3 regions of the Ruegeria sp. HKCCD7181 genome follow, and region 3 is predicted to be linked to each of the others. Evidence: riboswitches for the same ligand, from Rfam matches in the RefSeq annotation. Region 3 holds a riboswitch; each other region holds the start of a gene.

Region 1 (3,256 bases), on a different contig from region 3:
CCGCATGCAGAAACAATTTGCGACCATCATAGTGATGCTTTCAGTCACGGCTGGATGCTCCGCTCAATTGTCCGGAACAGGTGCTTCAACCACCAAGATTGGAAAAATCCCTGAATCGGTTGAGGCGTTGGCCGCACCCGGACAGGATTTGGCGTCCGCGCGTCTTTCGCCGCAGGACAATTGTTTTTGGTACGAACACCGCGGTCCTGTGGAAACAACCCTGTTACCTTTGCGCGCAACTAACGGCGGTCCGATCTGCGTTGCGCGTGAAGCCTGACATTCACGCTGGTCATGGATTGCTGACGCTGCCCTAGTGTTGTTGTCGTTTAAGTCCGCGCGCTAACTCTGTTTTCGGCAGAATACAGGTAAGCCGTCGAGCCGGTTTTAACATTTGGATAGAGATCGTTGATATGGGCCATAATCATGCGGACGCATCCAGAACTCGCGCGACCTCCAATGCTCTTGGGTTGCGGTGTGCCGTGAATCCTTAAGTAAGTATCGCGGTTACCGACGAATAGGTAGAACGCTCGGGAACCAAGTGCATTGTTCGGGCCCGGCTCCATACCATTCCTGTACTGCGCGTATTCCGGATTGCGCTCAATCATCGAAGCCGTTGGCGTCCAATGGGGCCATTTCACCTTTCGGCGGATGTCATAAGTACCAGGTTCGTATAAATCTCCGCGCGCAATGGCAACGCCATAGCGCATCGCCGTACCGCCCTGTTCGATATGGTAAAGGTAGCGTGCAACAGCGTCCACGTGGATGTCACCAGCTACAAGCCCATCATTTGCAACAACCCGACGCGGCAAGAAACGCTCATGCACCCCCCAAGGGTTGGACGTGGCCGGATTGTAACCCGGTGGGGTAACCGCGGCGTCCCAGGCCGCCTTTTGCGAAACGGTTGGCCAGGTATTGGCCACAACCGGGCTGGATACCGAAGCCGAAAACAGTGCAGTGCTCGTCTGGATGAAATGGCGTCTCGTCAGCATTTTCCGATCCTGATCTCCAATCATGGCGGGCTGGCTACTCGCTCCAGCAACCACTGGCGAAGTTTAACGCCTCTGGCGCCCAGAGTATCAAGAGGCTTCCGGCAGCATTTAAAATTTCGGACCGACTATGGGTTAATTTGCACCTATTTTGCCCCTTTAAATTTAGTCGACAACTGAAGCTCTGGCCTCATTGACAGGAGCAATGTGTCCGTTGTAGCCGTTTCTCGTTTACGGTTCCCAGCGGCTAAAATCGAAGGGATTAAAAGGGAATACGGTGCGGCGCATCCAAACGTGTCAAATCCGTAACTGCCCCCGCAACTGTGAGCGGAGAGCGACGCCAAAAGACCACTGACCCCAAACCGGGCCGGGAAGGTTGGTTTAGCAGTAACCCGCGAGTCAGGAGACCTGCCGTTTAACATCGGGCGATGCCCAAACCTTAATTGCCGGCATCAATTGCCGGTGCGACCTGAACAGCCGCCGGGTGAGGCGGCAGGGAGAGAACTTATGCATATCGAACCGGGCATCGTAAACGGTGCCAAAATTGTGCTGTCTTACGCAACTGCCGCCGGGGCTGCCACATACGCCGCCAAGGAGACCTTCAGCACACTGCGGGCAAATGGTCTTGCGTCTTTTGCCATGCGCTCCGCACTCGCCACAATTGGTGTTTTTCTATTTTTCGAGATCCTGCCGCATTTTCCAGTTGGTGTTTCCGAAGTCCATTTCATCCTCGGCTCCACCCTGTTCCTGCTGTTGGGTGCGGCACCGGCGGCGTTTGGCCTAGCAGCCGGGCTTCTGATTCAGGGCGTTTTCTTTGCTCCGTTCGATTTGCCGCAATACTTCATCAACCTGACGACGTTGCTGGTACCCCTGTTCGCGCTACAGGCGCTGGCCAAGCGTATCATCGCGCCGGGTACCGCCTATGTTGATCTGAAGTACAGTCAGGCTTTGGCGCTGAGCAGCGCCTATCAGGGCGGAGTGGTTGCCTGGGTCGCTTTCTGGGCTTTCTATGGCCAGGGGTTCGGCGCTGAGACCATGGCCTCTGTGCTGACTTTCGGTGGTGCTTATATGCTTGTCATCATCATCGAGCCACTGGTTGATCTGGCGGTGCTGGCAGCGGCCAAAGCTGCTCGCGGACTGAACGGCACAGGCCTTGTGACTCCGCGCCTTTACAACGCTGCTCAAGCTTGACCTCAGAAAACGGCGGCGCGGATGCAAGCGCCGTCTAAGGTTGTGTATTCAACTCCCGTAGTGGTTGGGCACAACCTTTACCTCGATGCGCTAATACTGCGGCTTCGATAATTCTAGAACCCAAAGCTCACAGCCCTGGAATCTTATCTGTAAGCGTCGGATGAAAACCCCGGAAGTGCTTACACAACCAAGTTCTGGCCGTGACAAGCGGAGATGGCGGATTTAAACCGCTTTTTCCCAGCTACGGCGGTCGAACGAGCGGCTAGCATCGCCATCATCCGGGCGCCAAAATGAGACCTGATCTTCGCTGGGTCACTTCGTGTCGGCGATCGCGACGCCCATCCAGTCGTCCGGCGGAGGCGCATCCAGGAAGGCGGATGCGCGCCTTTTCATGACCGCAGAGGCAAGATCTCCACCACGCTCATTTTCAGCCGCCTCAAATGCAGAGATCGCCTGTTCAAATTTTCTGTTCCGATAGTAGGTTAGCCCCTCTTCATAGAGCTCAATCCAGGTGTGAGACTTGTCGAAACTATCGGCCATCGCGATCAACTCAAAAATAACGAGGCCACCGGAGCGCCCAAAAACAGCCAGGGTGTCCAATTCCCTCGCGATAACCGCGTCGCCCGCCGCCCGCCGGGTTTCCGGGCCAATCAGGATCGATGTGTCATATGCTTTGTTAGCGCCTTCCAAGCGGCTGGCAACGTTCACAACATCACCGATTGCCGTGTAGTTTAGCCGCTGCTCAGAGCCGATGTTTCCGACCAGCGCCTCGCCACTGTTCAGTCCAATGCGCACGCGTAAAGCGCTTCCCGTATCGTCCCTGATATCGGTTTCTGCAACCGCAGCGACGAGATCCAGCGCGGCGCGACAAGCGTTCTCGGCGTGATTGGAATCCTGTCGCGGAGCGCCCCAGAACGCCATGACAGCGTCGCCCATAAACTTGTCGATCGTACCGTTGTTACGAGCGATGGCAGACGAAGCGGCGTCAAAGAAAGGCTCCATCAGTTCTACAATCTGGGGTCCAAGCCTTTCGGACAGACCTGTAAAACCGGCAACGTCACAAAACAAAACCGATATCT
Region 2 (3,256 bases), on a different contig from region 3:
GTTGTTTTCATGGGTAAGCGTACTTTTCCGCTGCTGGTCGAAGCTCTGCATGCGCACGGTCTGTCGTTGGATACGCCTGCTCTTATGGCCGAGTCGGTTTCGACCCCTGATCAGGCTTTGCACCGTTCCACAATCGGCGCCCTGTCAGAGAAGCTGGCAGCAGAGATCGGAACCGCCCCTGCTCTGATCCTGTATGGACCGCTGGCGGAGTTCGGCGATGATTGAACTGAACCTCGTCGGTGTTGGTACCGGTAATCCCGATCACGTGACCTATCAGGGCGCGCAGGCGATTCGAGCGGCTGATCTGATTCTGATCCCCCGCAAAGGTGATAACAAAGCCGATCTGGCCGGAATTCGCGAGCAAATCATCGCGCATGTGGCGGACACGCAACCAAAGATTGCCTATTTTGACATCCCTCAACGGCGGGCCGAAGACGGATACCTGCGCGGAGTGGATGAATGGCATGACGCCATCGCGCGGCGATGGAGTGAAGTGATTGACGCCCATCCCGAAGCGCACACCGTTGCGTTATTGATTTGGGGCGATCCTTCGCTTTACGACAGCTCGCTTCGGATTGCCTCGCGGCTGAACCCGCAGCCGAAAACGCGTGTGATTCCAGGTATAACGGCATTGCAAGCGCTGACGGCCGCCCACGCAATACCGATCAACGACATCGGCGCGCCCTATGTCGTGACGACCGGACGCCGATTGCGCGACGAAGGCTGGCCCAAGGCGGCGTCAACCGTAGCGGTTATGTTGGACGGCGAGTGCTCTTTTCAAAGCCTCGAGATGGCGGAATACTTCATTTGGTGGGGGGCTTACGTGGGAATGAAAGAGGAAATCCTGATCCATGGCCCTTTGAATGATGTATGTGAAGAGATTCTGGCCAGTCGCGCTCGGCACAGGGCTGCGCATGGCTGGATCATGGATATCTATTTGCTGAAAAAGCGCGAGAACTGACCGAAAACGTCGCAATTGGTCATTGCGTGCACGGGCTTATCGCGGCTAAATGAAAACGTCTGGTCCTGCCGGAGTCATCCGGATGCTAAGAGGGAATTTGGTGCGGCCTGCGCGCAGGTCAAATCCAAAGCCGCCCCCGCGACTGTAAGCGGTGAGCCCTGTTCAACCAGCCACTCCCGATCTTGGGGGGAAGGCGAACAGAGGCACTGACCCGCGAGCCAGGAGACCTGCCAGGCGAACGTAGAAACACCGGCCGTCGGGTGCGGCGGCATTGGAGGACAAGAAATGACAACACAAACTCAAACGGCATCAGTCGCACGCACAGGTGTACTCTCGGCTCTGTTCGCTGTTGCGCTGGGTCTGGGCATCATCACCCTGACCGGCCACGTTCAGGCGGCTGCGCTGCATGACGCGGCACATGACGTACGCCACGCAACCGGCTTCCCCTGCCACTGAGACAATGTTCAGTCGCATTCTGACCAGCGCGTTGTTCGCTGGTGCTGCAGCGGGGCTGATTGCCGCCTTGCTGCAGCTTGCGTTTGTGCAACCTGTTCTGTTGCACGCCGAACTGTATGAATCAGGAGAGCTGGTGCATTTCGGGGCCGAGGCAGTGTCTGCCCATCCCGAATTGCCGGGCATGTTCTCGGACCTGACCCGCGACGCGCTGAGCGTGATCTTCACCATGCTGACCTATACCGGTTATGCGCTCGTGCTGATTGCCGTGATGTCGGTGACAGAAGGTCTGGGACATAAAATCGATGGCCGAACTGGAGTGCTTTGGGGCCTCGCGGGTTTCATAGCCTTCCATATGGCACCTGGCTTTACACTGGCACCGGAAGTTCCCGGTGTTGCGGCTGCCGACGTCTATGCCCGCCAAGTCTGGTGGTTCGCGACAGTGGCTGCAGCCAGCGTTGCCATGTGGCTGATCGCCTTTGGAGGCAACCTCATCAGTTACGTGGTCGCGGCCGCTCTGCTGATGGCCCCGCATGTGATCGGTGCACCGGAACCTGATGTCTTCACCGGTCCTGTGCCAACGGAAATCGGTGCCCTGTTTGCAGCCCGTGCCTTTGGTATAGGTTTGGTCGCGTGGGTTCTTGTTGGTTCTTTCGCCGGGTACTTTTGGCAGAAAGAATCTAAGCACGCTGAAGCGAACGCTTGATCAGCCTCAAATAATGCCCGTCGGGACAATCCCGGCGGGCTTTTGTTTTTCAAGGATAAGAAATGTCCCGCTCACTTGCTCTGTTTGCAATTGGTCTGGTCTTTGGCGGAGGCGCAGGGTTTGTACTGGCCGCGGCCAATGGCGTCACTTTCGACGGCCATGACCATTCCGATCCTTCTCATCACGGCGGCGGCCAAGCCGAAGCGATGGCCCACGACCATTCCACTGCTGTTAATCTGCCAGCCGGCCCGAACGCACCCGGTCTGGAGATCGCGGTGATCCAGGACCCCATGGCAGGATGGAACTTGCACGTCATGCCTCAGAACTTCCGGTTCTCGCCGGAAAACGCATCGGCGGCTGACAAAGAAGGTGAAGGTCACGCTCACGTTTATATCAATGGCGAAAAACTGGCGCGGCTATACGGCAACTGGATGCATATCTCTGATCTGCCTAAGGGTGAGGTCGAGGTTTCTGTCTCGTTGAACGCCAACAGCCACAGCCCGCTGATGGTTGATAACGTGCCGGTCAGTACGGCAGTTACGGTTCAGGTCGACTAAAACGCCGGAATGCGTGCACGCAGACACATTCGAAGGCGTCCGCATGGTCGGGCGTCGTCAATCCAGCCGGACGGGCTGTTCAAAATCGTCTGACATGTCGCCGCGATGTCTTCTGCATCCGCAACGACATCAATTCCTGTAAAAACGTATGAGGCGATCCCTTGCCCCTGCAATGCCAGAGCCGTTGGCGTTTCGCAGCCACTGAAGCAGGCATGGGCACTGATCTGGACCCGATCCTCCAGGCCTGACTTGGTCAGTGCCGCTTGTACGGCCTGACGTTCGGCACCGCGATCGCGCGTGCCAGCGCAGCTTTCACAGATCAGCAAACGAATCTTGTTCAACTCGGCCTCACATCGATGCATCTGCGCGTTTTTTGCGTGTTTCGGTTCTGCGGTGCAAGCCTCGGCCGCGCTTTCACGCACAAGAATGTGAGTGCGCCACACAGCAAAGTCTGGCAACAATCGCGCACCCGAACCATAGGAGGCGTAGCGATGAAAGCACTCATACCCGTCTTTTGCATGCTGGCCTTGCCCGCCTTGGCTGAAGAGCCATTGGCCGGATGGGCCGTCTATCCGACCG
Region 3 (3,256 bases):
GACACCGAGACAGAACCGTTACCGGGACCTTGCGAATCTCTGTGGTTGCAAAGATGAACTTCACATGTTCCGGGGGTTCTTCCAGCGTTTTGAGCAGCGCGTTAAAGGCGCTGGTCGACAGCATGTGAACTTCGTCGATGATATAGATCTTGTAGCGCGCACTGGCGGCACGGTAGCGGACGCTGTCGATGATCTCGCGGATGTCATTCACACCGGTACGGCTGGCGGCGTCCATTTCCATCACGTCGACATGGCGGCCTTCCATGATCGCTACGCAGTGTTCGCACTGGCCACAGGGTTCAGTTGTGGGGCCGCCATTTCCGTCCGGGCCGATGCAGTTCATGCCCTTGGCAATAATTCGCGCCGTTGTGGTTTTACCGGTGCCACGAATACCGGTCATGATGAAGGCCTGTGCGATCCGATCCGCCTCGAACGCGTTTTTCAGCGTGCGCACCATCGCATCCTGGCCAACCAGGTCGGCAAAGGTTTCGGGGCGATATTTGCGGGCGAGAACCTGATAGGCGGGGCTGGGCGTGTCGGTCATGTCTGCTCTGGCGGATTCGAGTTATGCGGCAGCGTAGAGCGCGCTGCCCTCCGCGTCCACCGCAGGTCTGAACGAATTTTGTTTTGGATGTTGGTACGACGGTATAGAACTTGCGGGCACAGCAAATCAGGGGGATCGATGCCGCAGTTTGGAGTTCACACTTTGCAGGTCGGCGGTGGTTCGCTTGCACTGTCACCTATGCCGGGCCGGGGCGGGTTTTATTTGGCCGATCTGAAGGTGATCAGAGGCTGGGCACCGGATGTTGTACTCTCAATGACTACTGCGGCTGAGATGGGGCAGGAAGGTGCGGGGAATTTCGGGCAGGACCTGACGGAACGCGGGATCGAATGGATCCATTTGCCCATCGAGGATTTTGGATCACCGCCGCCTGAAATAACCGAGCGATGGGCCGAGGTCAGCGCAAGAGTTCTGACGACTCTGTCAAATAAAGGCCGGGTTCTGGTGCATTGCCGCGGTGGATGTGGTCGGTCAGGGATGGTGGTTTTGCGTTTGATGGTGGAATGCGGTGAAGCATCAGAGGCGGCTTTGTCCCGGCTCCGTGAAATTCGCCCCTGCGCCGTCGAGACCGACGGGCAGATGCGCTGGGCCATGGGAAAGGCCCGCGCGCATTCTTTGAAATAGGTCAAACTGCCGCGAAAGACTCGGCCCGAGCCGGTTGGCTTGGCGCAAGCGCTACGGCCTCCAGCAACGCGCAAGGCGGGCTGCTGATCGCCTGAGAAGGAAGGGACGTAATTTCCGTGCCAAACATCAGCTCGGCATAGTCGTCCAACGTGTCAGAACCGATCTCGGGGTCTGCGCCGCAATAGACCCGCACCTGATCAGGCCGGGCGCGAAAGCGGGCGGTGCATCCCTTTAGGCAATGCGTCAGGTCGGTGTTGCCCTCGATTTCGAACTCGCGCGTGGTCGCAGGACCTGCGGTCGCTACGGCCTGCACCATTGCACGTGCCATACGGGCAAGTGCGGGGCAGGTTTTGCCCGTGTGCTGGCAAATAGTCGCGGTGAATTGATGTGTGTCAGTCTTCCAGATCATGCTGCGCCCTCCGCGCGCGGGACGAAGGGTGAGAGATAAGGAAAGGAAGCCTCAGAGCTGCCAAACCCTGCCCGGACACCCCGCCCGAGTTTCGGTTTTAGTTTCCGATGGCAGGTCTCCTGACTTGCGGGTCGTTGCTTTGCCGACCTTCCCAACCTTTCGGTCAGTGGTGTTTTGGCATCGCTCGCCGCTTACAGTTGCGGGGGCAGTCGCGGAATTAGTCCGTACCGGGTCAACCGGGTTGGACCGCACCGTGTTCCCTTTTCATCCCGGCCCTTGTTGGAGGGCGCGGAAACCATCACGCAATCGCTAGCGGTTGCGGTGTGACCGAGTCAAGCAGATTGGACATTCATTTGCTCGCTCCATTGCTTCGGCACGGCAAGTGGACGTTTGGTCAACCAAGTCCTGCCTTGACTCGAAACGACAGATAGGGCCGATTGAGGAGGTGAACTGATCGGTTCAGTTGCGACTGGAGAAGAGATGTTAGACGCTCGGCAAACGGTTCTTACCGAGAATATTCGGTTCCCTTCGGCGGCGGCAATGCTGTCGGGCCGCTTGTACCTGCCGGTGTCCGAACCGCAGACAGTCGTTGTTCTGAACAGCGCAACCGGGGTGCCGCGAGACTACTATCAGCATTTCGCCCAATGGCTTGCAGCTGAACAAGGTATGGCCTGCCTGACATATGATTATCGGGATTTCGGCCATTCCCTTGAGGGGCGATTGAAGGACTCAGCGGTCACAATGGCAGATTGGGCCTTGGTCGACATGCCCGCTGCCCGTGCCGAGATGCGGCGACGGTTCCCAAATTCGCAGCATTGGACAATCGGTCATTCGGTTGGCGGAATGCTCGGCCCCGTGCAGCCGGATATAGACGCGATCGACCGGATGATCTGTGTCTGTTCGGGCTTGGTCACGCTGTCGGATCATCCGTGGCCTTACCGCGGGCTTGCCGGATTGTTCTGGTACGGCCACGCGCCTTTGGTCGTGCGCATGATGGGATATTTGCCAGGTAGAGCGCTTGGCTTCGGTTCAGACTTGCCTCCTCAGGTCTACTGGCAATGGCGCAAGTGGTGCACCTCACTAAAAAGCTATGTGCCTGAGGTTGGTACCAGCCTACCGATGGCAAATTGGTCTCGGGCTAGCGGACCGGTTGACCTATTCGCGTTCACTGACGATCAAATGGTTCCACCTGATGCGGTTTGGAGACTGGCCGATCTATACGGACCGGACGCGAAACGTCACCTGATTGACCCTCAAGACTTCGGACTGAGCGGTATTGGCCATATAGGTGTTTTTTCACGTAAAAACGCGACAGTCTGGCCCCGTTTGATCGAAAGGTGAGGGACGCCAAAACCTGGCGCCCCCTCCTGTCAGAATTCGGTGCGCGAAGACTTTCCGCGTGTCACACTCCGCACCATTTTTCCGAATGCTTTATCGCGCGCACGGGCTTGCGCCACGGATTCGGAATTACGCATGTCCTCTCGCCGCAGTTTGCGCCACCGGTCCAGCCGGTCAGGACTCAGAGCACCTTCATTAATTGCGAACAGGACAGCGCAGCCCGGTTCGCTGTGGTGTCTGCAATCGGAGAAGCGGCACTCCTGGGCCAGCTCAACGATGTCTGCAAAGACCTCGTTCACACCTTCCTTGGCGTCCAGTAACCG

What was found. Region 3 has a riboswitch for cobalamin ahead of AC2TCY_RS17845 (hypothetical protein). Riboswitches for the same ligand answer to the same signal wherever they lie in the genome.
Region 1: linked by a shared signal. The riboswitch ahead of AC2TCY_RS10405 (energy-coupling factor ABC transporter permease) and the one ahead of AC2TCY_RS17845 (hypothetical protein) in region 3 are both predicted to bind cobalamin.
Region 2: linked by a shared signal. The riboswitch ahead of AC2TCY_RS06490 (CbtB domain-containing protein) and the one ahead of AC2TCY_RS17845 (hypothetical protein) in region 3 are both predicted to bind cobalamin.

The regions. Positions count from the first base shown of each region.
Region 1 covers NZ_JBWVBC010000004.1:270,429-273,684, reverse strand. Annotated here, with positions in the region: gene AC2TCY_RS10415 (hypothetical protein) at 5-277, shown strand; gene AC2TCY_RS10410 (L,D-transpeptidase) at 327-989, opposite strand; cobalamin riboswitch at 1,204-1,416, shown strand; gene AC2TCY_RS10405 (energy-coupling factor ABC transporter permease) at 1,494-2,177, shown strand; gene AC2TCY_RS10400 (adenylate/guanylate cyclase domain-containing protein) at 2,490-3,256, opposite strand, start outside.
Region 2 covers NZ_JBWVBC010000002.1:593,445-596,700, forward strand. Annotated here, with positions in the region: gene cobA (uroporphyrinogen-III C-methyltransferase) at 1-225, shown strand, start outside; gene cobF (precorrin-6A synthase (deacetylating)) at 218-961, shown strand; cobalamin riboswitch at 1,005-1,210, shown strand; gene AC2TCY_RS06490 (CbtB domain-containing protein) at 1,247-1,417, shown strand; gene AC2TCY_RS06495 (CbtA family protein) at 1,422-2,120, shown strand; gene AC2TCY_RS06500 (hypothetical protein) at 2,183-2,677, shown strand; gene AC2TCY_RS06505 (DUF1636 family protein) at 2,674-3,018, opposite strand; gene AC2TCY_RS06510 (DUF302 domain-containing protein) at 3,169-3,256, shown strand, end outside.
Region 3 covers NZ_JBWVBC010000010.1:47,742-50,997, reverse strand. Annotated here, with positions in the region: gene AC2TCY_RS17855 (DNA polymerase III subunit gamma/tau) at 1-544, opposite strand, end outside; gene AC2TCY_RS17850 (protein-tyrosine phosphatase family protein) at 683-1,186, shown strand; gene AC2TCY_RS17845 (hypothetical protein) at 1,188-1,595, opposite strand; cobalamin riboswitch at 1,688-1,910, opposite strand; gene AC2TCY_RS17840 (alpha/beta hydrolase family protein) at 2,076-2,936, shown strand; gene rsgA (ribosome small subunit-dependent GTPase A) at 2,966-3,256, opposite strand, start outside.